Regions from separate parts of the Priestia sp. RMT2NF4 genome, predicted to be linked through region 1. Evidence: riboswitches for the same ligand, from Rfam matches in the RefSeq annotation. Region 1 holds a riboswitch; each other region holds the start of a gene.
What was found. Region 1 has a riboswitch for S-adenosylmethionine ahead of ACMX9J_RS09880 (BMP family protein). Riboswitches for the same ligand answer to the same signal wherever they lie in the genome.
Positions count from the first base shown of each region.

Region 1 (7,828 bases):
ATGTTTATCAAGTTAATAACGTTCTCTAAAAAAAACTTTTTCTAGGAAACTAGGAAGAGTTTTTTTGTGTTAGAATATTTTTACTAAATATTGAAAAAGTGGGTGGTAGTATGAAAAAAAGAACGTATATTGATTTAAGCCACATCATTGAAGACGGAGTTATCACGCATAAAGGCTTGCCGGCACCGATTATTTGCGACTATTTAAGCCGAGAAGAGTCTAAAAAGCTGTATGAACCAGGGACTGAATTTCAAATCGGTAAAATTGAAATGGTTACAAATACAGGTACGTATATTGACGTGCCGTTTCACAGATATAAAGACGGAGCGGATTTAGCTCAAACGGCTATTGATAAAACAGCCGGACTGGAAGGAATAGTAATTTCAATCGACCCGACTTTAACGGCTATTGATGAATCTCATTTTCACCATATAGACGTAAAAGGCAAAGCGGTATTAATTCACACGGGATGGGATCGCTACTGGAATACAGACGATTATTTAGAAAACCATCCATACTTAACAGAAAGCGCGGCTGCTTATTTAGTGTCTCAACAGCCCGCTCTTGTCGGAATTGATTCGATGAATATTGACGACACAAAAGGAAAAGCAAGACCAGCTCATACGCTGCTGTTAGGAGCGGACATTGTGATTGCTGAACACTTATGTCGCTTAGATCAACTAACGGAGTCCTTTTTATTTTACGCCGTGCCTCCTAAAATAAAAGGAGCCGGAACATTTCCGGTAAGAGCATTTGCGGAGGTAGAAAGAACATGATCCAATTACATAGATACAGGGAAGTGCAGGAATTTAAAAAACAAGTCGAGCCGCTTTTAGAGAAAAATGAAGTTCTTCACAACTTAGCGCTTGGCATTTTACAAAGCTTACATGAAAGCAGCAAACTGAATTTTATGGGCATTATTTTAAAAGACAATCGTGCTGCGCTTGTGTTGCTGCAAACCCATCCTCAGCAAATCATCCTGTCTCAAATACAGAAGCTAACGGATGATGAGCTGAACGAAGTAGCGGAGCTGTTACAAGAAACCACCGTACCGGGCTTAGTTGGAGAAAGGCAAACGGTTTTATATCTTTCTCAAAAACTAGCAGCGCTAAAAAATCAAGAAGCTTCGTTGAAAATGGATCAGCGCATTTACCGGTTAGACAAAGTGAAAAAAGCTGCGGACGCTGACGGAGTGCTGATAAAAGCAAAGTTGGAGCATCTTCCGCTCGTGACGGAATGGATTTGGGAGTTTATGGGCGTCATTGGAGAGCCTGTATCAAAAGAGCAAGCTGTCAAAACAGGCGAAGCTTTTATTAAAGCAGAACGGCTATTTTTATGGGAAGTGAACGGGAAGTATGTGTCAATTGCTAATGCTACGCGTCCGACAACCCACAACGTTACGATTAACTTTGTGTATACGCCGCGGGAAGAACGTAAAAAAGGCTATGCATCAAGCTGTGTGTCCACGCTTTCTCAGCTTATGCTAGACAGCGGTTTTCAAACAACAAGTCTATACACGGACACGACAAACCCTACGTCTAACAAGATTTACATGGAGATTGGGTATGAACACGTAGCTGATTCAGCATTAGTTTTATTTCATGAAAAAAAGTAGCAGGCTGTCTGCTACTTTTTCTATTACTTAAGGTTTTTTAACTAAATTAACGTGATTTAACGTTTTGCTATCATCAAAAATAAATTCAAGATCATAGGCGCCGGCGTGATACGTGTATCTCGTTTGAGTCGTACCATCACCTTTTACTTTGCTTGTAAAGTTTGGCTGACCTAATTCTTTCTTTAAGTTAGCTTGCGTGATGGACCCTAAATTTGTTTGACGCTCTACATTTGTACCAAAATAGCGGATTTCGTTAATGACATTATTTTGGTCATAGCCAAATGCATATCCAGGGTGACCCATTTCCGCATGATAGTAGTCAAAGTTATTTGATGAACCTTCAGGCGGAGGACCGAACTGATCTCGAACATCTTGACGCAGGCTTTTGCCAATTTTTAAGTCTGCTGTTAATCGCGGCACTTCACCTTGCACCGCCGCATTATAAATTTCGTTAATGTTTTTTACAGCTGTTTGACTTTGGCTGCTTGTTTCTTGAGATGTAGCTGCGTGTGCTGGGGTATCAAGCTGAGCCACAGGAGCAAATCCAAACGCAGCAACTCCTGTAATCGTCGCAGCAGCAGCCGCTTTTGATAGTCGTTGTTTCATTTTCATGATTTTTTCCTCCTATATATAACGATTTAGCAATCTCAGTCTACCTAAAAGAGAAGGTAGGCCAGAATGGTCAAGGAGTCTTAGTTGAGTTGGTAACTGATATATATAATGTAACACGCCTTTCAGAATATAAACGTCAGGTAAGGTGAAAAGCAAAAAACGATTCATTTCTCATAGGTGAAAAGATTTGTTTTTATTCCTTTATTATGTAAAAAAACGTAATATAGGGAGGATTCTAAGTTTTTATAAAAAACTAGATAATAACTGTAAGTATGATACAATAAATCAAGTATTTGTTAAAAATATAATATTTATTGCTGGAGTTTTGATGTATGGAAAAAAATTTGATGAGAGGTACGCTTTTGTTAACAGCGTCTTCTTTGCTAACAAAGATTTTGGGTTTTATTTATATTATTCCGTTTACAGCGCTAGTCGGAACGTCAGGTTACGCGCTTTATAAGTATGCATACGGTCCATATACCTTGATGCTAAGCTTATCGACAATGGGTCTTCCGCTTGCTGTTTCGAAGTATGTATCGAAATATAACGGTCTTGGAAACTACAGGGCAGGGCAAGATCTATTAAAAGCAGGCCTTCTATTAATGACGATAACAGGCATAATAGGATTTTTAGTCCTCTATACCATGGCGCCTTCGCTCGCTGAGCTAGTGATTAACGGAAAAGATTCCTCAGGAAATAGTCAAAAAGACGTGGTATACGTGATTCGAATGGTGAGCTTTGCTTTAATTATTATCCCGCCTATGAGTCTATTACGAGGCTACTTTCAAGGTAACCAGTCCATGGGACCATCCGCGCTGAGTACAATTATTGAACAAATAGTGCGTGTACTGTTTATTTTAGCAGGAGCATACGCTGTTATTCATCTCTTTCATAGCACGATGACAAAAGCTGTTGGAATTGGTACGTTTGGAGCGTTTATTGGAGGCGTAGGGGGAATAGGGATTCTCGGTGCGACGTATCTAAAGCGCAAGCGGCTGATTATGAAGGAAGTGAACAGCGGAAAGAATAATAAATCTGTTCCGTTCTCTTTAATGTTCAAAGAGCTTGTGACGTACGCTGTTCCGTTTGTATTAGTTGGTTTAGCTATTCCAATCTATCAAAATATTGATACGTTTACGATTAACATGCTTTTTCAATCAATAGGGTATGGACAAGCTAAAGCCGAAACAATCAACTCTGTCATTGGGTTAGCGCAAATTTTAGTAATGGTGCCGGTATCGCTAGCGACTGCCTTCAGCATGTCGCTGATTCCGGGTATTACATCTTCTTTTGTGCAAGGAAATTTACGAGAAGTAAAAGGAAAGATTACAAAAACGCTGCAGCTGCTGTTGTTTTTTACTCTTCCTTCTGCGGTGGGGCTTTGTTTATTGGGTAAGCCGGTATATATGATGATCTTTGGAGCGAAAAACAGTCCTGAAATCGGTGGAGTTGTTTTACAATGGTATGCGCCTGCTGCCATTTTATTTGCTCTTTTTACCGTAACAGCCGCGATTCTTCAAGGAATTAATCAGCAAAAGAAATTAATTTTTGGCTTGGGCTTAGGTATTGTTGTGAAGATAGTACTAAACGTACTGTTGGTTTCAAGCTTAAAAGAAATTGGACCTGTTGTCGCGACGTACGGAGGATATGGTGTATCGGTTATCTATAACTTTTATTTAATTGAAAAATCCATTTCTTACCGAGTTCAATCACTAGGAAAAGCCGCGTTGACGCCTGTTTTATTAGTAAGTGTGATGTCAGCCGCTGTGCTTATTGGCAATTATGCTTCTCACTATTTTTTAGAAAATAAGCTGTCTGCATCTTCACTTGCGAGTAGCACGTCTTGTATTTCAATAGCTTTAGGTGCTGCTGTGTATCTAGGGCTTGGCGTCAAAACAAGTTTAGGGCAATCTGTTGTGTTAAATAGAAGAAAAAGAATGTAAAGGAGAGAAAGAAGTGTCAAAACGATTTGTACTAACCGTAGCCGCTGGAGGATGTATCATAATCTTCGGCGCGCTGCTGCTACTAAACTGGGAAAAGGTGTTTGGAGACTACCGTCCCATTCAAACAGCAACAGCCGTATTCAAGTTAGAAGTGGGAAGTCAAGATGTAGCAAAGACTACGGATTCAGATAATGTTCTTTACTATATGGTGAAAAAAGGACATTTAGATGAATATATTCAACTGATGGATGAAAAAGGCTATGTGTTAAAAGAGAAAGATATTGATCATAACCGACTTGTTTTTAACAATGGACAAGAGGATGAGCAAATTTACTACAAGCGCTTTGCTAGGAAGTATACGATGATTGATGGAGAAGGGTAAAAGCCTTCACTTGGAATTACTACATACTAAAATCATTAAAAGAAAACACCACCTTGCGAATAAAAGGTGGCGTTTTTTTGTTAGATTATCTCATCTTAGTTTTACTCTTGCTATCCCTGTTACGATCATACTAGTAATAAAAATAACTATGATTCCAATGTTGGTCGGGGTATCAAAAAATGTTTTTGAAACGGCTAAAGCGATAATAAGCCCAATAGCTATGCCAGATAGTTCTTTCATTAATTTCACCGTTAACACCTCTTAACAATATTACTAAGGAAAAGTCTAACATTATTGGTAAAGTGGTTTCAATTAATAACACATTAACGGAAGAGATATAATAGAACTTATTTGCTACCACTAAACCCTCTTGACCGTCAACAGATTCAGTATAAGTGCTTTGTGAAGAAGTATAGAATGATTCAAGAAATGAGGTAAAGGCTTTAACTTCTATTTTATATTTTAGTAGACTAAAACCGTATAATCCTATCTGTTTTTAAAGTTTTTTTGCGTGAAAAAGAAAAATAATATTGACAATTGTTGAAAAACTATTAATATTGACTATATTACATAAAATAAATAGCTATTGTTTTCCTTATCAAGAGAGGTGGAGGGACTGGCCCTGTGAAACCCGGCAACCGCTGTCTATGACAGAATGGTGCCAAATCCTTAAGAACAGTATGTTCTTGAAGATGAGGAAGAGACGTTTGGTTAACGAGCTCTTCCTTTATATAAAGGAAGAGCTTTTTTTATATTATAGGGGGAGTAAGTTAAATGAAGAGATTTCTTATTTTAGCAGTTGCGCTTGTACTACTCGTAACTGGCTGTCAGTCAAAAAGTACAAAAAGCAGTGGAAGTGAAGAGAAAGGAAAGAAGCGAATTGCTCTTGTTTTGCCTGAAAAGATTGGGGTTAACCCGTTTTTTCAGCAAATGGATGATGGAGCAAAGCGCGCTGGGAAGAAGTATAACATTGATGTAAAGACAATTGAATCTACGGACCAAGCAGCCATTGAAAGTAATTTGCGTGCTGCGGTAGCCGAAAATTATGACTTGATTATTACATCTTCTTTTGAATCCGAAGATGCGTTGAAAAAAGTAGCTCAAGAAAATCCGCAGCGTCAATTTGCGATTATTGATACAGTGGTCGATTTACCAAATGTAAGAAGCGTTGTATTTCGTGAGCAAGAAGCTTCATATTTATTAGGAGCAGCGGCAGGATTGATTACGAAAACGAATAAAGTAGGAATGGTTGCAGCTGATGATATTCCATTATTAAAAAAATGGACGGTAAGTTTTAAAGAAGGATTACAATCAACAAATCCAAAAGCAGAGTTTCTAGTAAACTATGTTGGAAGCTTCTCTGATCCAGCTAAAGCAAAAGAACTTGCTATTTTACAAGCTTCAAAAGGCGCTGATTTTATCGCCGGAGCATCAGCAGTAGGCGACTTGGGTGTATTTGAAGCAGCAAAAGAAAAAGGTTTTTATACGGCAGGACAAGATATTGACCGTACGGAAGTAGATCCTGAGCATATCGTTTTATCGCAGTTAAAAGGATCTGATGCAGCTGCTTATGAAACGGTAGAAGCACTCGCAAATGACAAATTTAAATCGGGCGTAGTGACATACGGCTTAAAAGAAAAAGGTGTTGGGTTAACGTATGTGACTCAAGACAGCAAGACGCCTCTTAGTGACTTTGTAGGACAAGATGTGATTAATCAATTAAAAGAAATTAAAGATTCGATTATTGATGGAAAAACAGTGGTAAAAGATCCGTTAGCAAAGTGAGTTGAGAAGAGAAGTCGAGTAAGGCTGGCTTCTCTTTCTTATTTTTGAAAAAAACCTAAAGGGGAAAGGAGCAATGAATGGAATGAGTGAGCTGCTGCAGTTAACGAATTTAACGAAGAAATACGGTTCATTTTTAGCAAACGATAACGTGTCTTTTACGCTAAAAAAAGGCGAGGTTCACGCGCTGGTCGGAGAGAACGGTGCTGGTAAAACAACGTTGATGAGGATGCTTTACGGAATGGAAAAGCCGAGTTCAGGAAGTATTCAGCTACATGGGAAAACCGTCTCGTTTTCATCTCCTGCGGATGCGATTAAAAACGGAATAGGCATGGTGCATCAGCATTTTATGGTTTTTCCTCATTTTTCAGTGGCTGAAAATATTGTCTTGGGGCATGAGCCAAAGAAAGGTCTCTTTTTTAATAGAAGGCAGGCGAAAGAGGATGTTCAGCAATTAACCCAAACCTATCAGATTTCAGTAGATGTTCATAAAAAAGTAAAGCATTGCTCAATTGGAGAACAGCAAAAGATTGAAATTTTAAAAGTGCTGTATCAAGGAGCAGAAATCATTGTTTTAGACGAGCCTACCGCTGTACTTACTCCTCATGAAGTGAAGGAACTATTAAAAACAATCCGTTTTTTGGCTTCACAAGGAAAAAGCATCATTATTATTACACATAAGCTGCAAGAAGTGATGGAAGTAGCGGACCGCATCACGGTTCTGCGAAATGGTAAAGTAGCCGGCGTCACAAATAAAGAATCTACTAATGCTCACCATTTAGCCAAGCTGATGGTAGGACGAGAATTAAAAGAGCGTCCTGCAAGAGTGCCATCACAAAGCACTTCTCATTTAAGCGTACAAAATCTCTTTTTAAAAGGAAAAGGACAAAAAAACGTGTTGCAAAATGTGTCTCTTCACGTTTCTGCAGGCGAAATTGTCGGTATTGCAGGGGTTTCAGGAAATGGGCAGTCAGAGCTGCTTCAAGCAATTGCTGGATTAGTAGAAACAGACACCGGAAGTATCAAACTTGGAGATGAAGATCTTACAGGGCGATCTGTGCGTGAAAGAAGAGAGGCAGGAATTGCTCATATTCCAGAAGACCGCTATATGTGGGGAGCCTCTAAAGACGATACGATCGAAGAAAATGCGCTGATGGGCTATCAGTATAAAGCTTCTTACTCGAAAATGGGCTGGCTGAAAAGAAAGATATTCAATTCGAGCGTGGAGGAATGGATAAATGAATTTTCGATTAAAGCCACTTCATCTAAGCAAAAAGCAGGAGAACTGTCAGGGGGGAATCTGCAAAAATTGATTGTTGCAAGAGAGCTTGGCCAAAACACTTCTTTTCTACTTGCTGCCGAACCAACGCGAGGAGTGGATATTGGGGCAATGGAACGTATTCACGACGCTTTGATTCAAAAACGCAATAATGCATCGGCTATTTTACTTGTATCTTCTGAGCTGTCGGAGATTATCTCACTATCAGATCGAAT
Region 1 covers NZ_JBLQZO010000002.1:140,640-148,467, reverse strand. The annotation lists gene ACMX9J_RS09915 (2-methylaconitate cis-trans isomerase PrpF family protein) at 1-16, shown strand, start outside; gene ACMX9J_RS09910 (cyclase family protein) at 111-776, shown strand; gene ACMX9J_RS09905 (GNAT family N-acetyltransferase) at 773-1,615, shown strand; gene ACMX9J_RS09900 (YjgB family protein) at 1,643-2,227, opposite strand; gene ACMX9J_RS09895 (putative polysaccharide biosynthesis protein) at 2,560-4,170, shown strand; gene ACMX9J_RS09890 (hypothetical protein) at 4,184-4,552, shown strand; gene ACMX9J_RS09885 (hypothetical protein) at 4,643-4,801, opposite strand; SAM riboswitch class I at 5,145-5,251, shown strand; gene ACMX9J_RS09880 (BMP family protein) at 5,327-6,337, shown strand; gene ACMX9J_RS09875 (ABC transporter ATP-binding protein) at 6,420-7,828, shown strand, end outside.

Region 2 (7,828 bases), on a different contig from region 1:
GCTAATTTTTCTTTGATGAGCGATTTGGATAAAAAGCCAAAAACAACTTTGTTATCTGGATATGAAGATAAAGCAGTGAGAGAAGGAGACGAGGAAAAATTAGAAAAGTTTATATTTAATCTTAATACATGGACAAATACGGAATTCGAACAGAATATTGAGAAGTACCTGAACGTCGACCGCTACTTATCTTGGTTAGTCGGTATTATTTGTATGCAGAATTACGACGGTTTTGTCCATAACTATGCGCTCTATCTAAATCATGAAAGCGGGCGCTTTGAACTGATTCCATGGGATTATGATGCAACTTGGGGAAGAGATGTAAATGGAAAAGTAATGGAAGGAGACTATGTCCGTGCACAAGGATTTAATACGCTTACAGCTCGCTTACTGGCGGTGAACAGCATTAAAAAGCGATATATTCAAAAAATGAACAATGTTCTAAATAATCAATTTACAATAGAATACATGAAACCAATCATTTATCAACTGCATGAGTATATTGCTCCATATGTATTAAAAGATCCTTACGTAAAAGATAACTTGGAGCAATTTTATAAAGAACCCGAATTTATGCTGTCTTTTATAAAAGAACGAACAGCGTATATTCAAAATAACCTTTTGACTCTTTAAAAAGAGATAGATTTATAGGCAATTTATAGGCAACAGTGGATTTTGTTAATAATAGGCAAATGCAGGAAATCAATAGCTGTACATGATACGTATATATACAGTATGAATGACCAATAAGGATAACTAATAAGGAGGAAAAACAATGAGTAACTATTACTATGGCCAAGAACAAGAGCAAAATCAAAATCCACGCCAAAAATCAAGCCAAAAACGCAGCCGAAATATACAAACGCCTGATAAAGGCTATTCTTCTCACTTCAAACCCCTAAAAGGAAGAGTGGTGACCGTTTATCGTGGAGGTCCTGAATCTAAAACAGGTTATTTGGTTGACGTGCAATCAGATTATTTAATCTTAGCAGTGGAAAGCAATGATAACAATAATAACAACAATGGTGAAAATAACAATCAAAACAACCAAAACAACCAAAATAATAATCAACCAGAATATACACTTGTATATTATCACTTAGCGCATGTAAAAAGTATTACTGAAGATACTATGTCAAATTCGGCACAAACGTTTACAGGAATTAGTGCAGACTTAGAATTATATCGAGGAAAAACTTTTGCTGGAACTTTATCATTAATGAAAACTAAATATGTGCAGGTTAATCAAGGTGGACCTGAGAAAAAAGCAGGTCAGCTTCTTGATGTCTTAGGTTCATTTGAATCTGCTTATATAGTATTACTCACAGAAGACGACGGTGTCATCTATATTAATACTGAACACGTTAAGAGTGTGAGTGAATATCAAAACAACAATGGAGATCAAACTACTCAATCTGCAAATGAACTCTTAGTGAGCCAAGAGCCAGAATATATGAAATCTAAAACCTTCAACGATCTTTTTGCTCACCTTTCCCATAAATGGGTATCAATCAATAATGGAGGACCTGAAGCTGTAGAGGGCGTGTTAGTACAAAGCCGAAATGGTACATTTACACTTGTGCAGAATAATCAAGTATTACGCTTACAGCCAAGACACGTTAAAACCATTTGTGTAGGAGCAAAAGGGGCTTTTAAGCAAAACGATAACAATCAAAACAATGAAGAAACAGAAGAAAATGGAGAGACTGAAGCTGCAAAGTCTACAGAAGAACGTACAGGAAGCCGCACGGGAGGACGTACGGGAAGTCGCACAGGTGGACGTACGGGAAGCCGCACAGGTGGACGTACAGGAAGCCGCACGGGAGGACGCACAGACGATCGCTCTCGAGGACGCCGCACGGGAGGACGCCGTACGAGTTCACGCTCTTCAGCACCGGCCGAGAAAGTTATCAAAACGAAAAATTATCGTTGGAAAGCATGATGAAATGGAACATAAAAGGTGCTTATAAAGCACCTTTTCTATCATATAGGAAAAAGGAGGAGAATGAGTATGAGTATGAATCATTATATCGATAAAATTGTGGAGTTAGATATTTCAGGTAAAACGACATTTGTTGGCAGACTTATTGATCTTGGATTAGATATTATGGTTTTGTATAATGGACATGATTATTTGTATATTCCTCTTTTACACATGCATCGTTTGCGGGAAGTATCGGAAGAAGACTATACGGTTTTGCGTGAAATAGAAGAGAACTTAATAGAAGAAAGTCAGCGGATTTCTTATCGTAATATTTTACAGCAGGCAAAAGGGAAATTTATTGAAATTTATGTAACAGGAGGAAAATCATTGCATGGCTATATTACAAGCGTGCTGAATGATTATCTTGTGTTTTATTCTCCAGTGTATAAAAATGTCTTTGTTTCTCTACATCATTTGAAATGGCTTACCCCTTATAGTAATGAGTTAACTCCTTATTCTTTAAGTGACAAAGAGCTCCCAGTAAGGCCTGCCTCTGCACCTTTTGTCAGAAACTTTGAAGAGCAGCTTAAAAAATATGAAAATCAACTGGTCGTATTAGATTTAGGGGATCAATCAGAAAAAATTGGCGTACTTAAAGAAGTTTCTAATAATATTGTTGAACTAATTACGGCAAATGGAGAAAGTATGTATTGGAAGTTAGCACACGTAAAATCTGTGCACTTGCCTTAGAAAAAGAGACCTCGGTGTCGTCTCTTTTTTTATGTACTTATCAGGACAAGTATATTGAATAAACAAATGAGATGATTTAAATTTTTTAGAAAATTATGTTGACAATAAAGAAAATCTTTATTAAAGTTAGTAACAACAAACGTTAACCACCAACAATTATATAGAACTCTTATCAAGAGTGGCGGAGGGACTGGCCCTGCGATGCCCGGCAACCATCAAATGAAACATTCATTTGAACGGTGCTAATTCCTGTGGAACATCAGTATTGTTCTAACAGATGAGAGAAATCGTGTATAAACGAACACTCTTCCATCTGTGAAGAGTGTTTTTTATTTTGAGTTAAGGAGAGAAATAGATGAAAATTGAAACTTTATTAGTTCGTTCAGGAGTAGGTCGTGACCCTTCAACAGGTTCTATTACAACACCCATTTACCAAGCATCAACATTTGCTCATCCTGCTTTAGGGCAAAGTACAGGATTTGACTATGCACGTACGGCAAATCCTACTCGTACGGCATTGGAAGAAGCAATTGCTGCTTTAGAAAAAGGCGAAGTAGGAGTAGCATTCGCTTCAGGAATGGCGGGTGTAATGTCAGTTTTAGCGCTATTTAAAAACGGAGATCATTTAATTGTATCAGAGGATTTATACGGAGGAACGTACCGAGTACTAAATGAAATCTTTTCAGAGCAAGGAATTACTGTTTCGTACGTCAACACAGCCCATCTCGAGCAAGTAAAAGATGCGCTTCGTCCCAACACGAAAGCTTTATTCATTGAAACACCTACAAATCCAATGATGCACGTGACTGATTTGCCAGAAGCAATTGCGTTAGCTAAACAGCATGATTTGCTTACTATCATTGACAATACATTCATGTCCCCTTACTATCAGCGTCCTTTAGAGCTTGGAGCAGATATTGTGATACATAGTGCAAGCAAATACATTGGGGGTCATAATGATGTAGTTGCTGGTCTTGTAGTCGCTCGATGTAGTAGCTTAGGAGAAAAAATTCGTTTTTATCAAAATGCAGCTGGGGCAATCTTAGGTCCACAAGATAGCTGGCTGTTATTGCGCGGTATTAAGACGCTAGCGCTTCGTATGGAAAAACATAACGAAAACGCACTGAAAATTGCAAATTGGCTTACTGCTCATGATCTCGTGGAAAAAGTGTATTACCCTGGTCTTGAAACACATCCGGGCTATGAAATCATAAAGAAACAAGCAACTGGATTTGGAGGCATGATTTCTTTTGCTGTCTCACACCCTGACATCGTGTCAGTACTTTTAGAAAATGTTAAAGTTATTACATTTGCAGAAAGCTTAGGAGGCGTGGAAAGTTTAATGACATTCCCAGCTCGTCAAACACACGCTGACATTCCGGAGGAAATTCGAAATCGTGTCGGAGTAACAAACTGTTTACTTCGATTATCAGTTGGAATTGAGCACGCAGATGATTTAATTAAAGATTTGAAGGAGGCATTTGATGCATACCAACAATAATAAACATAGATTTGGTACGAACTTAATTCATGCAAATACAGGAATTGACGGTCATTTTGGAGCGGTTAACGTACCTATTTATCAAGTATCTACATTTAACCAAGAAGATGAGACGAACAACGGCCGCTATGACTATTCTCGTTCAGGAAACCCAACGCGTGAGGCTTTAGAAAACACTATTGCTCAGCTAGAAAATGGATACGCTGGTTTTGCTTTTTCATCAGGTATGGCTGCTATTTCATCGGTGTTATCTATTTTTGAATCAGGGGATGAAATTTTAGTTTCACACGATACGTACGGCGGGACATATCGTGTATTAACACGATTATTTTCAAAGTTTGGTATCAAAACAACTTTTGTTGATACAACGAAGGTTGAGAAAGTAGAAGAAGCTATCACAAAAGATACGAAGGCTATTTATATCGAAAGCCCTTCAAATCCATTTTTACAGGTAACGGATATTAAAGCAGTAGCAAGTTTGGCGAAGGAGCACAATCTCCTTACAATTGTGGATAACACGTTTTTAACACCTTATCTACAGCAGCCGATTGACCTTGGTGTAAATATTGTCATTCATAGTGCTACAAAATATATCAGCGGTCACAGTGACGTCATTGGCGGTCTAGTTGTGGTAAGCGATGAAAAGCTAGCGGAAGAAGTAAAGTTTGTACAAAATGCTTTTGGTGCTATCTTAGGACCACAGGATTGTTTTTTACTGCTTCGAGGCATTAAGACATTAAAAGTTCGTTTAGATCAGCAGTTAAAAACAGCGCTGCAGTTTGCAAAGTGGCTTGAAGAACAATCTCTAGTGAGCCGTGTATACTACCCGGGCTTAAAAAGTCATCCGGACCACAAACTCATTTCAGAACAAGCAAATGGATACGGAGCTATGATTTCTTTCCAAGTGCAGGATGAAAAAGTAGCACGACATATTTTACAAGGAGTCAAATTAGCTTCAATTGGCGTTAGTCTAGGTGCAGTTGAATCCATTCTCACGCATCCTGCAACAATGTCTCATGCAAGTATCCCAAAAGAAGTACGTGAAGAAAAAGGAATTACTGATTCACTTCTTCGCCTTTCAGTAGGGTTAGAGGAATTCGAGGATTTGAAGCAAGACTTTAACGCTGTTTTTCAAAGCTTAGAAGAAAAAGCGTTAATTAAATAAAAAAAGGACTTCCATTAAGGAAGTCCTTTTTTTGTTATATACAGCTATCTAAAAGGTTTGTGTATAGGGACGTAAGCGCAACTTTTTCATCAGAGGAAAGACTGCTGTTTAGAATTCTTTTTATGCCAAGATGATATTTTACATACGGTGTTTGCCGAACGCGTGGATGAGTCATTTCATCTTTTAAATCTTTCAGAATGGCTTCGTGAAGCTGATCTTCACTTGTCAGGGCTTGTTTAGAAGCGAAAGAACGGTTCAACCATAGAGTCTGATAAGCTGCTAGTAAATGTTCAGAAGTCATTGTGCAAAGAGCTCCTTTAGATTAGTTTCTTCATTATAATAATCTATAGTTTATCATAAGTATTAATACGTGTACGTAATTTTTACAGAAGCGGATACAGTCAAGGACTGAGCTTGGATAGGGGGAGAGGCTGCTAATAACTTAGGCGAGGAGCCAGATGACTGATAGACGGGGCCTTCTTCGATTAAAATGGGGATTTGGTTAATAGGGAGCTGCAGCGTGTTGGCAATGGTAAAGGCCTTTTCTTTAGCGTTAAGCAAAGCTTTACTTATCGCTTCTTGTTCATATTTATCATCATTTGTAACGTGAAATTGAAGATCTTGCGCTACGTTGGCTCCGCTTGAAAACGTAGCGTTATAAACATCGCCAGCTTGTTTTACATCTTGTACTCTTACTCTAAACAAATGCTGTACTTCGTATCCTGTAAGAGTCGATTTTCCATCGCTGTAATCATATTTAGGATTTATAGTGAATGAAGCTGTTTCAATTTGCTGGTCATTGATTCCAAGTTTTTGTATCTCTTGCAGCAGAGTATTTGAAACAGCTGAATTTTCTTTTAAGGCTTCTTGAACGTCTCGGTTTTCCGTGCGCGTTCCAATCGTCATGGAAATTTCATTTGGAATGGCTGAAGCACTTCCTTCACCAGTTACTTTAATTTCTCTATTTTGTGTATCTGCGCGCAGTTGCTGTGTAGGTTCATAAGGGAAATAAGAATGTTGCATGTAAAAACCCTCCTTAATCCGTCTTTAGTACATATATATGACTGCAGGGCTTGCATTAAAAGCAAAAAGTACACAAGTCGTAACTTGTGTACTTTTTTTACTATTTTGTATGCTGTTCTAATACGCTTTCCATGTTTCTAAATTGATCTTCTACAGCTTCTGAAGGCTTTTTTGTTAACAGACTTACTACAATAACAGCCAGCAAGCTTAAGAAAAATCCAGGAATCATTTCGTAAAGGGCATCTTTCAATGGAGTATTTACCCAAATTAATACTGTAGCTGCACCTACAATCATTCCTGCAAGGGCTCCCCATCTAGTCATACGCTTCCAGTAAAGACTTAGTAAAATGGCCGGGCCAAATGCAGAACCAAATCCAGCCCATGCGTATCCGACAAGTCCTAAAATCGTATCACTAGGCTTTAAAGAAAGCAAAATACCAATAATTGCAACACCTAAAACCGCAGCTCTTCCGACTGTTACAAGCTCTTTGTCAGAGGCTTTACGTCGGAAAAATGTTTTATAAAAATCTTCTGTAACAGAGCTTGCCGTTACAAGCAGCTGAGAAGAAATAGTACTCATAATCGCTGCCAATAAAGCTGCATATAAAAATCCAGTAATTAATGGATTAAATAAAACATCAGCAAATTTAATAAAGATTGTTTCAGGATCCCCAAGTTTCATCCCAGTTTGATCCACATAAGCAATTCCAACAAGACCCGTTAACATAGCGCCAATGATTGATAGGATCATCCAGCTCATACCGATACGACGGGCAGGCTTTAATTCTTTAATAGAAGAGATCGCCATAAAGCGAACGATAATATGAGGTTGACCAAAATAGCCAAGTCCCCAGGCTAAAAAAGAAATAATCCCTACTACGGTTGTACCTTTAAATAAATCAAGGTAAGTTGGATCGATATTTTTTACAATATCCATTGTTGTTCCAACGCCGCCTAAGTCAGTAAAGGCTACAATAGGCACTAAAACAAGGGCAATGAACATAATAACGCCCTGCACAAAATCTGTTAAACTAACAGCTAAGAAACCACCGAACAGAGTATAGGCAATAACGACAGCAGCCGTTACAAATAGTCCTATTTGGTAATTTAAACCAAATGCCGATTCGAACAATCTTCCGCCTGATACCATACCAGCTGAAGTGTAAAGAGTGAAGAAAATAAAGATAACAATCGCTGATACTGTTCGAAGAACCTTGGCATGGTCCCCAAAGCGATTTTCAAAAAAGTCCGGAATTGTAATGGAGTCATTCGCTACTTCCGTATAAGTGCGAAGACGCGGAGCGAGGATTAAATAATTTAAATAAGCACCAATAGATAAACCTACTGCAAGCCATAAACTTGAAAGACCTGTCACGTACATGGATCCAGGAAGGCCCATTAACATCCATCCGCTCATATCTGAAGCACCTGCTGAAAGCGCAGTAACAGCCGGACCTAGTCCGCG
Region 2 covers NZ_JBLQZO010000006.1:951-8,778, forward strand. The annotation lists gene ACMX9J_RS21400 (CotH kinase family protein) at 1-633, shown strand, start outside; gene ACMX9J_RS21405 (hypothetical protein) at 776-1,942, shown strand; gene ACMX9J_RS21410 (hypothetical protein) at 2,012-2,674, shown strand; SAM riboswitch class I at 2,841-2,958, shown strand; gene ACMX9J_RS21415 (trans-sulfuration enzyme family protein) at 3,030-4,175, shown strand; gene ACMX9J_RS21420 (trans-sulfuration enzyme family protein) at 4,159-5,340, shown strand; gene ACMX9J_RS21425 (hypothetical protein) at 5,375-5,641, opposite strand; gene ACMX9J_RS21430 (SIMPL domain-containing protein) at 5,704-6,363, opposite strand; gene putP (sodium/proline symporter PutP) at 6,464-7,828, opposite strand, start outside.
Region 2: another riboswitch for S-adenosylmethionine. It lies ahead of ACMX9J_RS21415 (trans-sulfuration enzyme family protein); the one in region 1 lies ahead of ACMX9J_RS09880 (BMP family protein).

Region 3 (7,828 bases), on a different contig from region 1:
TCATCCGTCAGCAGTCCTACGCGCACATAGCCTTCACCATATGTTCCGAAGCCTACTCCAGGTGCCACTACAACGTGGGCTTTTTCAAGAAGTAAATCTGAAAATTGTTCAGAAGTATATCCTTTAGGAACTTTTAGCCATGCAAAAAAGGAACCCGCTGGAGATGTAACGTCCCAACCAATTTCTTGAAGCCCTTGAATAAAGGTATTGCGTCTAGATTCATAGCGCTTAACTAAATCATTCACACATTGTTGAGATTCTAACAGAGCTGCCGCTGCTGCCTCTTGAACCGCCCCAAAGAGGCTGACATACATATGATCTTGAAGAAGATTAATAGCTTCTACTACACTTTCATTTCCTACAGCAAATCCAACTCGCCATCCCGCCATGTTATACGTTTTAGAAAGAGTATAAATTTCAATTCCCGTCTCTTTTGCACCAGGAGTCTGTAAAAAGCTGATTGGCTTTTTACCATCAAATCCAATGGCTCCGTAGGCAAAGTCGTGTACCACACAAATATCGTGCTTGGCAGCAAACGCCACGGTGTCTTCAAAAAATTCTGCCGTTGCCACTGCACCGGTAGGATTATTCGGATAGTTTAAAAACATGAGCTTTGCCTGTTCTTTAGCACGTTCACCTATCTCTTCGTATACGGGCAGAAAATGATTTTCAGCCGTGAGCGGCATCACTTCCATCTTTGCTTTTGCAAGCTCTACTCCAGACCAGTAATCAGGATATCCAGGATCCGGAACCAGCACCGTATCTCCAGGGTTTAATAAGCACTGCGGGATTTCAACAAGTCCACCCTTCCCGCCAAACAAAATAGCTACTTCTTTTTCAGGATCCACATCAACGCCATATTCTCGTTTATAAAAAGTCGCAACGGCCTCTTTCAAAAACTGGTGCCCCCGAAATGGAGAATATTTATGATGCATAGGATTAGCACTTGCTTTTTGGAGTGTTTCTACAATATGTGAAGGAGTAGGCTGATCAGGATTTCCCTGCCCTAAGTTAATAACGTCGTGCCCTTGGGCCATTACTTTTCCTACCTTGCCTACAAGTGATGCAAAAAATTGTTTTGGTAAACTTTTTAATAGTTCCGATTGCTCAAATTGTTTCATCATCGCACACCTTCTCAAAAAATTCTTGAAATTCTAGTCACAAATAATATATTGTAATACTCAACTTGTAAAGTCATTTTTTTCAACTACTAAAAAAAGGACGGATGATAAAGTGAGTGTAAAAATCACGTGTTTGCAGCTTGATATTGCGTTTGGAAACCCAACTAAAAACCGAAAATATATTCAACAAAAAATGACGGAAGCTCTAAAAGAAAACCCTGACATCCTTGTGCTTCCTGAGCTATGGGATACAGCTTATGATTTGACGCGGCTAGACGAAATTGCCGATGATGAAGGACAGCAGGCCAAGCAATTAATCTCTCAATTTGCTAAAACGAACGAAGTAAATATTGTGGCAGGTTCGATCGCGAAAAAAACAGAGCAAGGCGTCACAAATACGATGTATATTTTCGACCGAAAAGGTCGTGAAGTGTCACAATACAGTAAGCTGCACTTATTTAAATTAATGGATGAGCACCTCTATCTAGAAGCAGGAACAGCAAAAAATCTTTTTACACTTGAACAGTCTTTATGCGCAGGAGTTATTTGTTACGATATTCGTTTTCCAGAATGGATTCGCGTGCATACTAGCAGCGGAGCAGAAGTCTTATTTGTTGTTGCTCAGTGGCCGGCTCCAAGACTTGCCCATTGGAAAGCACTGCTCATTAGCCGCGCAATCGAAAATCAATGCTATGTAATCGCGTGTAATCGTGTAGGCCAAGATCCTAATAACATATTTGCCGGACATTCCTTAGTCATCGATCCGTGGGGAGAAATAATCGCTGAAGCTGGCGATAGCGAAGAACTTTTAAGTGCCGACGTTAACCTGGAACTTGTAAAAGAAATTCGTAAACAAATTCCTGTCTTTACAGATCGCCGCACAGAATTTTATTAATTATGTATTGACAGCCGTTTTTTTGCATGATACGATTTTCACCAGATAACATAAAATTTTCAAACAAATCAAAATTGAATAAGTAATCGTACTCTTATCAAGAGTTGGCTGAGGGATTTGGCCCTGTGAAGCCCAGCAACCGACCGTCATTCCATCCTAAGATGGATCACACCCGTAAAACATGTTTTTACAAAGGCACGGTGCTAATTCCAACAGAAAGTAATTCTTTCTGGCAGATAAGAGGTTTGAACACTACAATCAAGCCTCTTTCCAACGAAAGAGGCTTTTATATTTTCTAAAATTATAAAAGCCTCCATACATTCTTAAACCTATTAACTTAGTAAACAAATCAGTTTAATAAACTATGGAGGGATTCTAATGTCAACAACAAAAACAGAGAAGTATCAGCCTTTAACAGAAATTTCAGCAATCAAACTTGTGAAAAAGCTAGGTCTCTTTGATGCCACAGAAGCACTGACTGCCCGTGAAATCGGTGATGGCAACTTAAATCTCGTCTTTCACATCATAAATGATCAAACGAATAAATCCATTATCGTCAAACAAGCACTTCCTTATGCAAAAGTTGTAGGCGAGAGCTGGCCTCTATCCTTGAACCGTGCCACGATTGAAAGCAATGCGCTCAAGCAATTCGGTGCATTTACCCCTGAACTCGTACCAGCTGTGTATTACCACGATGAAACGCTTGCTGTTACGGTCATGGAAGATCTGTCTCATTTAACGATTTCCCGCGCCGGACTTATTCAAGGAGAAAGTTATCCCCTGCTTTCACAGCATATCGGTTCTTTTCTAGGACATATTGCGTTCAAAACGTCGGATTTTGCCTTAAAGCCTCAGGATAAAAAAGAAGAAGTCGTCAAGTACAGCAATCCGGACTTATGCAATATTACGGAAGATTTAGTTTTTACAGATCCTTTTTTTGATATCGATACAAATGAATTTGAAGAAGCGCTGCGTCCTGATGTAGAAGAATTGTGGAACGATGGAGATGTAAAGCTACAAGCAGCAAAATTAAAATATAAATTTTTAACAAATGCCCAAACGCTAATTCACGGTGATTTACATACAGGAAGCATATTTGCTAGCAGTCAAGAAACGAAAGTGATTGATCCAGAGTTTGCTTTTTACGGTCCGTTTGGATTCGATTTAGGCCAATTTGTTGCGAATTTATTTTTAAATGCTCTTTCTCGAAAAACAGATCGCGAACCGTTATTTGCACACATTACGAACACATGGAACGTATTTAAAGATACCTTTACTGCGCTTTGGCATTCTGAAAACACTGAACCTTTCGCTAAAGATGAGCGCTTGTTACATGAAATTTTAACGCAAACGTGGCAAGATGCTGTTGGATATGCAGGGTGTGAAATCATTCGACGTACGATTGGCTTAGCTCACGTGGCGGACTTAGACGAAATTTCTTCAGAGGAAAGAAAAATTAACGCTAAACGTACTGCGTTAAAAATTGGACGCTATTTACTTCTGCACCAACAAGACGTTTCACCAAATGAATTTGAACATTTACTTCGATAACGAATAATGTACACAATGAAAGGATCGGTATCAGCATGACAAATACACTATCACTTCCGCGCTCAGTGGAATGGAATGAATCATATATTACTTTATTAGATCAGCAGCAGCTTCCTGGCAAAGTTGAATATATTAAGCTGCAAACCATTAAAGACGTATGGGATGCTATCACTACCTTGAAAGTACGCGGAGCCCCTGCAATTGGCATTACGGCGGCTTTTGGTCTTGCTCTTTCTGCGCTTAGCTATGACACGGATTCAGTCAAGGAATTCAACAAAAAGCTAGCTCTAGATCAACAGTATTTAGCTAGTTCACGCCCGACTGCCGTCAATTTATTTTGGGCATTGGACCGCGTAGCGAAAAGCGCTGAATCCGCTTCGTCCGTTAATGAAGCTAAAACAAAAGTTGTTCATGAAGCGATTCAAATTCAAGTAGAAGATGAAGAAACGTGCTACCGAATTGGAGATCATGCCCTTTCTTTATTTAAAAAGAAAGATAAAATCATGACAATATGTAATGCTGGTTCAATTGCTACAGCTTATTATGGAACAGCATTAGCACCTTTTCACTTGTCTAAGCAGCGCGATATTCCGCTTGAAGTATTTGCTTGTGAAACAAGACCCGTTCTTCAAGGTTCTCGCTTAACAGCATGGGAACTTCAGCAGTCGGGAGTAGACGTTACGCTGATTACGGATAATATGGCTGCTCATACCATTAAAACAAAAGGAATTAATGGGATCATTGTAGGTGCTGACCGCATTGCAGCAAATGGCGATACGGCTAACAAAATTGGAACGTATGGACTTGCTCTTTTAGCGAAAGCATTCGGTATTCCATTTTACGTAGCAGCGCCGCAGTCCACATTTGATTTATCTATTCAAGACGGAAGCAGCATCCCTATTGAAGAACGTTCACCTAAAGAAGTAACGCACATTGGAGATACGCAAATTGCTCCAGACGGAATCTCTGTGTACAATCCAGCTTTTGATGTGACGCCAAGCGAACTGATTACGGCTATTATTACAGAGCATGGAGTTATCCATTCCCCGTCTTTTGAATCCATTCAAAAAGTTTTGCTGCAATCTGCTCAATAACAAGAGGCTGGGACAAAAGTATTTTAGCCCCACTGCAAAACGAACCACTAATCAACATGTTGATTAGTGGTTCGTTTTTTTGTGATGGTAAATATCGTTTTATCTGTTTCGTTCCCTCTAGCAGTTGATTGGGGGGGCAAGGTGAAGACTCCTGCGGGAAAAACGGAAGGGGTGAGACCCCGCAGGAGCGCAAGCGACGAGGAGGCCCAGCGGCCGCCCGCGGAAAGCGAAGTCTTGCACGGAAATCAACTGCGGTGTCACAAGCGGTTCAGTTCATGTATACGAGTTGTTCATCTTTAGATGACATTGATTTTGTTATGTCTCAACCTTTTTTATTAAACAGTGCTTTTTGGCTGCATTTGTAACACAATTGTAACAGTACTCTCTGCTTTTTCTACATATATTATAGGGGATTCTTTTTGAATAAGGAGGAGTAAAAATGAGTGCAGAGCAAAAAACGGATAAAAACAAAGCGTTGAATCGCAAGCAGCAATATCAGCTATTCGATTTATCCAAAGATGAAGAACTAAATTCCCTCCCTTCTCCTCAGCAAATTGACGGTGTGTTTGTGCAAGGAGAAGGCTGGAAATTAGACGGTGAATAGTTATTTTAACTCCAGAGCGCCTTTTGCTACATTTCTTTCAAGCATTAATAGTTTTTCTTTTATATGAGTTTGGGAACCTGCATAACCTGTTAAAGCTCCATTTTTACCAATAACACGGTGACAAGGTAAAATAATAGGCAGTGGATTTCGACGATTCGCTTGTCCCACAGCCCTTACGGCTTTAGAGCGATTAACAGACTCCGCTACATCACTATAAGACCACGTTTGTCCATAAGGTATACCTTTAAGCGTTAACCACACTTCTTTTTGAAAGTCTGTTCCTTTTATATCCAAAGGCACATCAAATGTTAGCGTGCGCCCTTCAGCATAATCCTGAAGCTGCCGCTTCGCTTCTTTCACAAGGTGATAATTCTCGTCATGGACAAGTTTTTTAAGCTGCTCGTTGTGATCATCGCTATCAAACCAAATATGTTGAACCCCTTTTTCCGAGGCTACAATATAAATTTTCAAATCAGAAAATAAGTTCATTTCTCCATAGTACATACTCGCTTATCCTTTCTGTTTAGGCTGGAAGAATAACACGAAAAGCCGTTCCTTCTCTTATTTTGCTTTCCACTTCAATTCGCCCTTTATGTTCTTCGATAATTTTATATGAGACCATCAAACCAAGCCCCGTTCCTTTTTCTTTTGTCGTATAAAATGGTTCTCCTAAGCGCTTGATGCGCTCTTCGGGCATTCCGTCTCCTTGATCTCGAATGGAGACCGTCACGTAGTGCGGCTCTGTAGAATAGACTTCAACAAAAATTCTTCCCCCGTTTGACGTGACTTCAATTGCGTTTTTAATTACATTTATTAGTACTTGTTTAATTTGGTTCGGCTCGCAGTATACCATTGGCAGCTGAGGGGACACACTTAGTTCAAACTGAATATTTTCTAAAAGCGCTTGAGCATTTAATAAATCAATCGTTTCTTTAACAACCGCAGCTAGATTTTTCTTTTCGAACTTTACGGCCTGTGGCTTAGCGAGTACTAGAAACTCTGTAATAATGGTTTCGATTCTTTTTAATTCGGATTTAATAATATCAAAATAAAGAGAGTGATCTTCTTGAATGCTGCTTTCTAGCAGCTGAACAAACCCTTTTAAAGCCGTCATCGGATTGCGGATTTCATGCGCAATCCCAGCTGCTAACTGTCCGACTACTTGAAGCGTATCCGATTTCCGAATCTGCTCCTGCATTTGATTTCGTTCCGTTACGTCTCTTAAAAGCGTCATATATAGACCTGGCAAGATATCTTTTTTCGTAGAGAATTCGATATTTTTAACTTTTTCGTTCCCCGTAACGTACGTAATCTCTCCTTCAGCTTCCCCTTTTTGCTCAATTGTTTCTTTATGCTCAATGACCGCATCTAAATTCGCTGAAGAAATAAAATCCTCCATGGAATGCGCACAAATCTCCTCTTTGCTGAGTTCGAGAATATCACAAAGAGAAGAATTCACATCAATAATATTTCGCTTGCCGTCCCATAAAACTAACCCATCGATCGAACCATTAAAAATCTGTCTGAATTTCTCTTCGTTATTCCGAAGCTCTTGTTCGATTTTTGTACGTTCACTAATGTTTCGAAAAATGGTTAAATGGTCTCCTTCTATAATGCCTTTTTTCCCTGTGAATTCCAACTGTTTGATTTCTCCATTTGGCATGTAAAAAGGAAGCTGATTGCGAATTTCTCCTTCTTTTTGAAATGTTTGCAGCATTTTTAATGCACTAAAGCTTTGCTTATCGATAAACGTATACAAATTACTTCCAATCAATTTGTTCAACGGCAGCTCGAATGTACGGGACGAAGCAAGATTAGCGTTTAAGATTTCCCCATCGTCTTTCCAAATCAAAATGGCTTCAATCGCATTTTCAAAAATAGCCCTGAAATTTTTTTCGCTTCTCAACAGCTGCTGCTCCATCAGCCGTTTTTCCGTCACGTCTCTCATAATGGACATATAGTATTGACTGTATATATTAGCCGTTGTGGTAAATTCAAAAAAAGTAACGTCTCCATTTTCGAGCTTAATCGGCAGCTCGCCGCTTGTCTTTCCTTCTTGATGCAGAGTTCTCCATAATTTTTTCACTTTATAATGATAAGTAGGTTCTACAAGCTCTTCTAACGTTTTAGTTAAAAGCTGTGCTCTTGTATAATTTAATCGCTCGCAAAATGAAGGGTTCGCGTCGATAAGCTGACCAGTTCGATCAAAAATAACAATTCCATCTACCGCTTCATTAAATACATCCATAAACATATGATGACTAATAAACCGTTCGTTTTCCATCATCTTGTGCTGCGTAATATCTCGAAATGTACACACAATAATGCCCGACATGTGACTATGTTTGTGTGAAGTAAATTCAACATGTTTCATCATGCCGCTTTGAAGCGTCATCGCGCCTTCATATTTGAAATAGCTTTCTTCTAAAAGCGCTGGATAGTACGCTTCAATCATGTCATACGGAAAATACATGAGAAAATCTTTCATTTGATACGTTAATAGCTCATCCTTTGTTTTTTCAAACAGCCCGCAGGCTGATTCGTTTGCATTTATAACTTGAAA
Region 3 covers NZ_JBLQZO010000003.1:647,868-655,695, reverse strand. The annotation lists gene ACMX9J_RS16755 (pyridoxal phosphate-dependent aminotransferase) at 1-1,121, opposite strand, end outside; gene ACMX9J_RS16750 (carbon-nitrogen family hydrolase) at 1,234-2,016, shown strand; SAM riboswitch class I at 2,108-2,259, shown strand; gene mtnK (S-methyl-5-thioribose kinase) at 2,395-3,567, shown strand; gene mtnA (S-methyl-5-thioribose-1-phosphate isomerase) at 3,603-4,661, shown strand; gene ACMX9J_RS16735 (hypothetical protein) at 4,790-5,026, shown strand; gene ACMX9J_RS16730 (hypothetical protein) at 5,101-5,265, shown strand; gene ACMX9J_RS16725 (methylated-DNA--[protein]-cysteine S-methyltransferase) at 5,266-5,769, opposite strand; gene ACMX9J_RS16720 (PAS domain S-box protein) at 5,789-7,828, opposite strand, start outside.
Region 3: another riboswitch for S-adenosylmethionine. It lies ahead of mtnK (S-methyl-5-thioribose kinase); the one in region 1 lies ahead of ACMX9J_RS09880 (BMP family protein).

Region 4 (7,828 bases), on a different contig from region 1:
CTCCATCGGTTCAGCGATTGCACCAGAGGAAATTACGTTAACGATTGCGCGCGTCTTTTTAGGTACAGCAGTGGGAACGGCTTCTTCGTTAGTTCCTGCCTATATGTCAGAAATCGCACCTGCTCATATTCGCGGGAAGCTTTCAGGTTTAAATCAGCTAATGATTGTAATTGGATTATTATTAAGCTATATCGTAGCCTTTATTTTTGAGCCGGTTCCAAACAGCTGGCGATTAATGCTTGGAAGCGCCGGTATTTTTGCGATCGTTTTATGCATCGGGATGATCAAGCTTCCGGAGTCACCTCGCTACTTAATTAAAAACGGAATGGCAGATAAAGCGCGTGAAGTGCTGCGCACGCTTCGTTCCTCAGCAGCTGAAGTCGAAGCTGAAGTATCTGAAATTCAAAGCGTAGCTGTGCATGAACAATCAGGCATTAAACAGCTGTTTCAGAAAAAGTTTCGTTTAGCTTTAATTATCGGTGTCGGAATGGCAACTTTTCAGCAAATTCAAGGCTCCAACTCAATTGTTTATTATGCAACAAGCATTGCCCGTCAAGTTGGTTTAGCGCCGCAGGTAGCTGCTGGTTTTACGGTTATTGTTGGGGTAATCTTCGTTGTGACAACACTTATTTTTCTGCAGTTTGTTGATAAATTTAATCGCCGTACTATTCTTACGGTTGGCGGAGCGGGAATGGCTCTTTCCTTTTTTACCCCGGCTATTCTTGGAGCAGTAGGCGTTAATGAATCCGTCGTGAACTGGGTTACGTTAATTGCACTGTGCTGCTTTATCCTTTGCTATGCGTTTTCTTGGGCGCCGCTTACGTGGATCATTGTAGGAGAAATTTTCCCGCTTTCTGTACGCGGAATCGGTGCTGGAATTTCATCTGCCTTTAACTGGACAGGATCGCTGGCAGTAGGGCTTGTGTTTCCTATTTTAGCCGATCAGTTTAGCTTAGGCGTAATCTTTTCAACATTTGGGATCATTTGTGTTCTCGGATTATTCTTCATACGCTTTGTAGTTGTTGAAACAAAAGGACGTAGCCTAGAGCAAATTGAAACGGACATGGCAGCTCGCTCTGAAAGAAATTCTTTAAGTCCAGTTGAGCGTAATAAATACGTTTAATTGTCGTAAATGTTTTAAATGTAAGGTGCTGCGATAAAAGTATGTTAGCCGAAGTGAAAAACGAACCATTAATCAAACACTTTGATTAGTGGTTCGTTTTTTATGGTGAACGCAGGTTTCAGCTGTTTCATTTCTTCTAGCAGTTGATTGGAGAGCAAGGCGAAGACTCCTGGGGGAAAAGCGGAACAGATGAGACCCCGCAGGCGCACAAGCGACGAGGAGGCTCATCGACCGCCCCCGGAAAGCGAAGCCTTGCACGGAAATCAACTGCGGGGCAACAAGCGGTTCAGCTCATGTCGGCCTTTGTTCGTCTTTGGATTATGCTCCAGCTCTTATTAATAGATACTGAGATTCTAGCTTTTATGTTGTCCTATCCGTGCTTAACAAAATGAAAGAATAGATAGGCTATGGAAACTCATTTAAATGTGCGTTCTTCTTACAAGAAGATAGTGACCTTCATCAGCAAATTCTCATATAAATAAGTAAGCTTGTTTACTTTTAACTAAATTTATTTAGTAATAGGGGGATTAACTAGTTGATGAATTTGACGCTTCATGAACGTTCTGAAAAGTTATTAAAGCAAAGAATTAAACAATTAAATCCGAGAGATCCATTCAACTTTGTTTTTATGGGCGACAGCAGAGGTGACGGACCAAACGATAATTGTTACACGATGAGCGGTGAATTTGAGCTTGTGTTAAAAAAGGCGGTGGAATTGAATCCGCTGTTTATTATTCATGGGGGAGACACCGTGTATACAGGAGAAAAGAGGTATTTGGAGCACTTTGTTAAAGTTGTCGAAAAAATAGCACCAAACATTCCCGTGTTTGTATGCGTAGGGAATCATGATGAATTAAACCTTGAAGAAAGCAACCTCGAAAACTTCAGAGCCACTATCGGAAAAGTGCACTGGGTCATTGATATTCCTGTCTTTAACTTCCGGTGCATCGCATTAAATAATATCATCAGTCCCAAGAATAAAATATATGGATTTACAGATAGAGAGCTGAATTATTTAGAGCAGCAGCTAGAGGATGCTCCTCGTAATACCGTTGTAGCCATGCATGCGCAGCCAAATATTGGCCGGTGGTCAGACCTGGGAGGTTTTCCTGTAACGACTCCTCAAAGTCAAGAATTTTTTGATTTAATTCAAGAACATCGCGTGAAAAAAGTGTTAGTCAGCCACGTGCATGCGTATGACGAGCAGTTTATTAGAAAAAACAGAAACGGGTCGTTTACGCTTGGAAGAGGTACTGATTTTGTATTATCAGGAGGCGCGGGTGCTCCCCTTGATTTTGAACCGCCTTTAATTTTAAATAATTATAATTTTACGGAGTTTTTTGTTAGCCGGTACGACATTTTAGGACCTCTTCTTTGGAAGGATTTTGGACGACCTCGAAGAAGTTGTTTGTAAAAACAAGAAAGTAGAAAGCTAGGTTCAAAAAAAGAGGCTGGGAAAAAAGGGTTTTAGGCGAAATGAAAAATGAACCACTAATCAAGCATCTTGATTAGTGGTTCATTTTTTTATTAGGGTAAACGTAGATTTCATGTGTATAGGTCTTTCTAGCAGGTGATTGGAGGACAAGACGAAGACTCCTGCGGGAAAAGCGGAACAGGTGAGACCCCACAGGAGCTTATGCGACGAGGAGGCTCAGCGACCGCCCGCGGAAAGCGAAGTCTTGTACGGAAATCAACTGCGGTGTCACAAGCGATTCAGCTCATGAATCCCATTTGCCTTTAGATTGGATTCACTTCGTTATGTCTCAACCTCTTTTGGAAAACCGTACGAAACCTTGTAGCAGAAGGCTAAGCCAAGCGTTATAATAGATAGTGAATGATGATATATTCTCTATATTTGTCATATATTTGTATTACATATGTAATTGAAGAAAAACATTCACTTGATATACTGTTTAATGACTTAACTTTATCTTAACATTCACAGTGAAATGCCTGTTTATAGAAACTTAGAACATACACAGCAAATGGAGGAGCTATCATGGCAAACGAAAAGATGCAAGAAGGACTCAATCGTTTTATTAAGGAAGATTTAAATGACCTTTTAGGTAGACTGTTCCCCCTAATGGACCGAGAATGTGCGGAAGAAAAGAGAATGCTTATCGAAACGGCGGTAGAGTACATTTATTCTTCAGGGTATCATCAAGGAGCAAAAGACTTGATCGAAACACATCGAAAAGATGATTACAAATTATTAAGGCAAAAATTAGCGTCAACGCCTCCTGAAAACTAATTTTTTTGAAATTTCTTTTGACAACATAAATGTAAGGTGTTAAGATGACTCTACATTCAAAATATTATAAACAATTAAAACTCTTATTGAGAGAGGCGGAGGGACTGGCCCTGTGAAGCCCGGCAACCATTTAACAATCTTGTTAAAAAGGTGCTACATCCTGCAAAGCGTACAGCTTTGAAAAATAAGAGAGGATTTCATAGATACTATGCCTCTCTATTCATAATAGAGAGGCTTTTTATTTTATGTGAAGGTGTTTTGAATGAACAATTTCATAGAAATGCATCAGGTGCTGTGTAACGAATGTACGCAGCTTAAAAGGGAAGACCGGTGAAAAGCCGGCGCGGTCCCGCCACTGTAATGGGGAGCAACTTATTAACCACTGTTTCATGTTGAAATGGGAAGGGATAGGAAGCGATGAACCTAAGTCAGGAGACCTGCCTGTTGTATGCACTTAAGCTCTACGGGATATAGAGAGGAGTGAGGAATACGTGTTGAGAAAAACAGGCTATCTCAACTTTAGTTAAGTATGCGTATCATCTCTCTTTTCATTTCGAAAAGAGAGATTTTTTAGTTTAGCGATAAAAAAATATACAGGGAGTGGAAAAAATGAGCAGTGTAAAAAGTTCAAATGTAGGTTATCCAAGAATTGGTGAAAAACGAGAATGGAAAAAAGCGCTTGAGCAGTTTTGGGCAGGAAAGCTAGAGAAAGATATCTTTCTACAGGAAATTGAAGCTCTTCGTCTAGGACATCTAAAAAAACAGCGTGACGCAGGAATTGAATTAATTCCAGTCGGCGATTTTAGCTTATACGATCACGTGTTAGATACAGCCGCTATGTTTGGTTTGGTGCCAAAGCGCTTTGAATATAACGGAGGCCCGGTATCCCTTGAAACGTATTTTGACATCGCCCGAGGAACAAAAGGTGCGGTAGCTTCTACGATGACAAAATGGTTTAACACAAATTATCACTACATCGTACCCGAGCTTGACGAATATACGCCTGCCCTTGTAGAAAATCGTCCGCTTCAATTTTACAAAGAAGCAAAGCAAAAGCTGAATATCAAAGGCAAGCCCGTTATTTTAGGTCCAGTAACATTTGTGAAGCTGTCAAAAGGATATAAAAAAAGTGAGTTTAAGAAAGTAGTTGAACAGTTTGTTCCTCTTTATGCAACAATCTTAGCGGAGCTGGAGGCAGAAGGGGTCGAGTGGGTACAAATAGATGAGCCGATTTTAGCTACAACGCTATCAAAAGAAGAGGTGGCACTGTATAAAGAAGTCTATAAAGCTTTGAAAAAAGCGGCACCGAATGTAAAAGTCATTTTGCAGACGTATTTTGACAGCGTAGATTACTATAAAGAAGTAGTTGCTCTTCCTGTTCACGGAATTGGATTGGATTTTGTACATGACCGAGGCGAAAATCTCACGGCGCTTAATAAATATGGGTTTCCAACTGATAAAGTGCTGGCAGCAGGAGTGATTGACGGACGAAACATTTGGCGTGAAAACTTGGACGAACAGCTTTTAACAATCAGTGAAATTGAAGAAGCCGTATCAAAAGACCGTTTGATTCTGCAGCCTTCATCAAGTTTATTACATGTTCCTGTCACGGTGAAAAGCGAAAAAACCATTGAGCCAATTCTAAAAAACGCGCTGTCTTTTGCAGATGAAAAGCTAAAGGAAATCACGCTTTTAACAAAAGCGGTGCAGCAAGGAAAAGAAGCAATTGAAAAAGAAATAAGTGTAAGCAAACAGGCGATTCAAGCATTAAATGGATCATCTTTTCGAAATCACCAAGACGTGCAAAAAGAGCTGAAGCAGCTGCACAGCTATAAAGCAGAGCGCCAAGCGCCGTTTGACGTACGTCAACGCGTTCAGCAAGAAGCGTTTCAACTGCCGCTTCTTCCAACGACAACAATTGGAAGCTTTCCGCAAACAAAAGAAGTGCGAAAAGAGCGTCTGAAGTGGCGTAAAGGAGAGTTAAGCGATGAAGCATATGAAGCGTACATTAACGCTGAAATCAAAAAATGGATTGAAATTCAAGAAGACATCGGCTTAGATGTTCTTGTGCACGGAGAGTTTGAGCGTACCGACATGGTTGAATACTTCGGTGAAAAATTAGGAGGCTTTCAGTTTACGAAGTTTGGCTGGGTGCAATCATACGGTTCTCGCTGCGTCAAGCCGCCGCTTATTTACGGAGATGTCTCGTACGAGCAGGCGATGACGATCAAAGAAACGGTCTACGCACAGTCTCTAACCAATAAGCCTGTTAAAGGAATGCTGACGGGGCCGATTACGATTTTAAACTGGTCATTTGTGCGTGATGATATCCCGCGCTACGACGTGGCAAATCAAATTGCGCTTGCTCTTAGAAAAGAAGTGGAAGCACTTGAAAGTCAGGGCATCTCAATGATTCAAGTAGATGAACCGGCGCTGCGTGAAGGACTGCCGTTAAAACGAGAAAACTGGGAAAGCTACTTGAACGCCGCGGTGTACGCGTTCAAATTAGCCACGGTATCGGTGCAAAACGAGACGCAAATTCACACGCATATGTGCTATTCGGAATTCGAAGAGATTATTGATGCGATCAAAGCGCTTGATGCCGACGTGATTTCCATTGAAACGTCCAAAAGCCACGGTGAATTAATTTATGCGTTTGAAAAACATACGTATAACCAGGGAATTGGACTTGGCGTATATGATATCCACAGCCCGCGCGTACCGAAGCTTGAAGAGCTGACACGAAACATTGACCGCGCTCTAAAAGTGCTTGATCCTGCATTGTTTTGGATTAATCCCGACTGCGGTCTTAAAACAAGAGGAATCAGCGAGACGGTGGAAGCTTTAAAAGTGATGGTTGAGTCTGCAAAACAAACAAGAAAAAATTTATTACAAAACGCTTAATAACAAGAAAGTCAAGACCAAGCAGTGTAAACGCTACACTGCTTGGTCTTATGGGTTTTTTAAAGGCCAAAAATATCCATTGACACTTCCCGTAGATTTTTGTATCTTTTTAAAGGTGTTTTTAAAATCAGGGAGGTACAACATGAGTAACAACAGCACGCAGCACGTTAAAATTGTAACAGCGGATCCATCAGCGCTAGGCCTATTCGGACTTGCCATGGTGACACTTGTTGCATCGTTTCAAAAGCTTGGGGTAACCGATGGTGTTTCATTGGTATTGCCATGGGCAATTTTTTTAGGCGGAATAGGGCAGCTAATCGCGTCTATGCAAGATTTCAAACATAATAATACCTTCGGCGCAACTGCTTTTGGTGCCTTCGGTTTATTTTGGCTAGGTGTAGCTATGACATGGCTTATTCAGCTTGGCGCATTTGGAGAAGCGCTCGTAAAAGAAGCGGATCCGAAGCAGCTAGCATTTGCTTTTGTCGGCTATTTGATTTTCAGCGTTTTTATGACAGTTGGAGCAATGGGCACTCATAAAGTATTATTTATTATTTTTGTATTAATTGATTTCTTATTTATTGGATTATCGCTAAGTACATTTGATGTGGCCTATGAATACACGCACTTACTAGCAGCAGTGTCAGAGCTATTGATCGCTTTGTTTTCATTCTATGGATCTGCCGCGGCTGTATTAAATACTCACTATGGTCGAGTTGTGCTTCCGGTGGGCAAGCCGTTTGGTGCATTTATTAAATAATCAAGACGTTCATTAAACAGCGAAGTAGGGTTGAATTCTGTATGATGCAGAGGTCAATCCTTTTTTGTTTGTGCGTTTTTATATATAGTAGAAAGAGATAGTTATATATAATAGAAGCTTTTAGAGAAAAAAGAGAAATACATAATGAGAGGAATCGTTTCAATGATTATAAGACAAGTGGATGAAAAAGATTTAAACCAATTAATTACGTTAGAAAACAAAGGGTTTACACCTGAAGAAGCTGCCTCAAAAGATGCATTTATCACGCGGATCAACACCATTCCTGATACGTTTATCATCGCCCAAGAAAATGAAGAAATAATCGGATATGTGAACGGACCCGTCATTTCAGCTCCGTTTATTACGGATGATTTGTTTGAAAAAACGATTTCGAACCCTGAGACAGGTGGTCATCAAAGTATTTTAGGTATCGTTGTAAACCCCAAGCATCATCACAAAGGAATTGCCAGTATGCTGCTAAAAGAGTTTGAAAAACAAGCACGGAACAAACAGCGCGTAACGGTGACTTTAACGTGTAAAGAAGAATTGATTCCTTTTTATGAAAAAAACGGATATGTGAATCAAGGAGTTGCGCAGTCCCAGCATGCAGGCGTGCAGTGGTTTAATATGAGTAAGGAGCTTTAATTTTTACGAAAAATAAAATGATATAAAAAAAGCACAAGTTCTCTTTTAATGAATTTGTGCTTTTTTTACTCTTTATTATGTATAATTATTGTAAATATGTAAAAGTGAGGGTGTTTACATGAATAAGTACGGCGTGCTTTCTTTT
Region 4 covers NZ_JBLQZO010000001.1:1,595,325-1,603,152, reverse strand. The annotation lists gene ACMX9J_RS08640 (sugar porter family MFS transporter) at 1-1,123, shown strand, start outside; gene ACMX9J_RS08635 (hypothetical protein) at 1,267-1,515, shown strand; gene ACMX9J_RS08630 (metallophosphoesterase family protein) at 1,662-2,537, shown strand; gene ACMX9J_RS08625 (hypothetical protein) at 2,694-2,864, shown strand; gene ACMX9J_RS08620 (hypothetical protein) at 3,123-3,374, shown strand; SAM riboswitch class I at 3,455-3,565, shown strand; cobalamin riboswitch at 3,645-3,834, shown strand; gene metE (5-methyltetrahydropteroyltriglutamate--homocysteine S-methyltransferase) at 3,984-6,278, shown strand; gene ACMX9J_RS08610 (acetate uptake transporter) at 6,421-7,038, shown strand; gene ACMX9J_RS08605 (GNAT family N-acetyltransferase) at 7,183-7,683, shown strand; gene ACMX9J_RS08600 (hypothetical protein) at 7,802-7,828, shown strand, end outside.
Region 4: another riboswitch for S-adenosylmethionine. It lies ahead of metE (5-methyltetrahydropteroyltriglutamate--homocysteine S-methyltransferase); the one in region 1 lies ahead of ACMX9J_RS09880 (BMP family protein).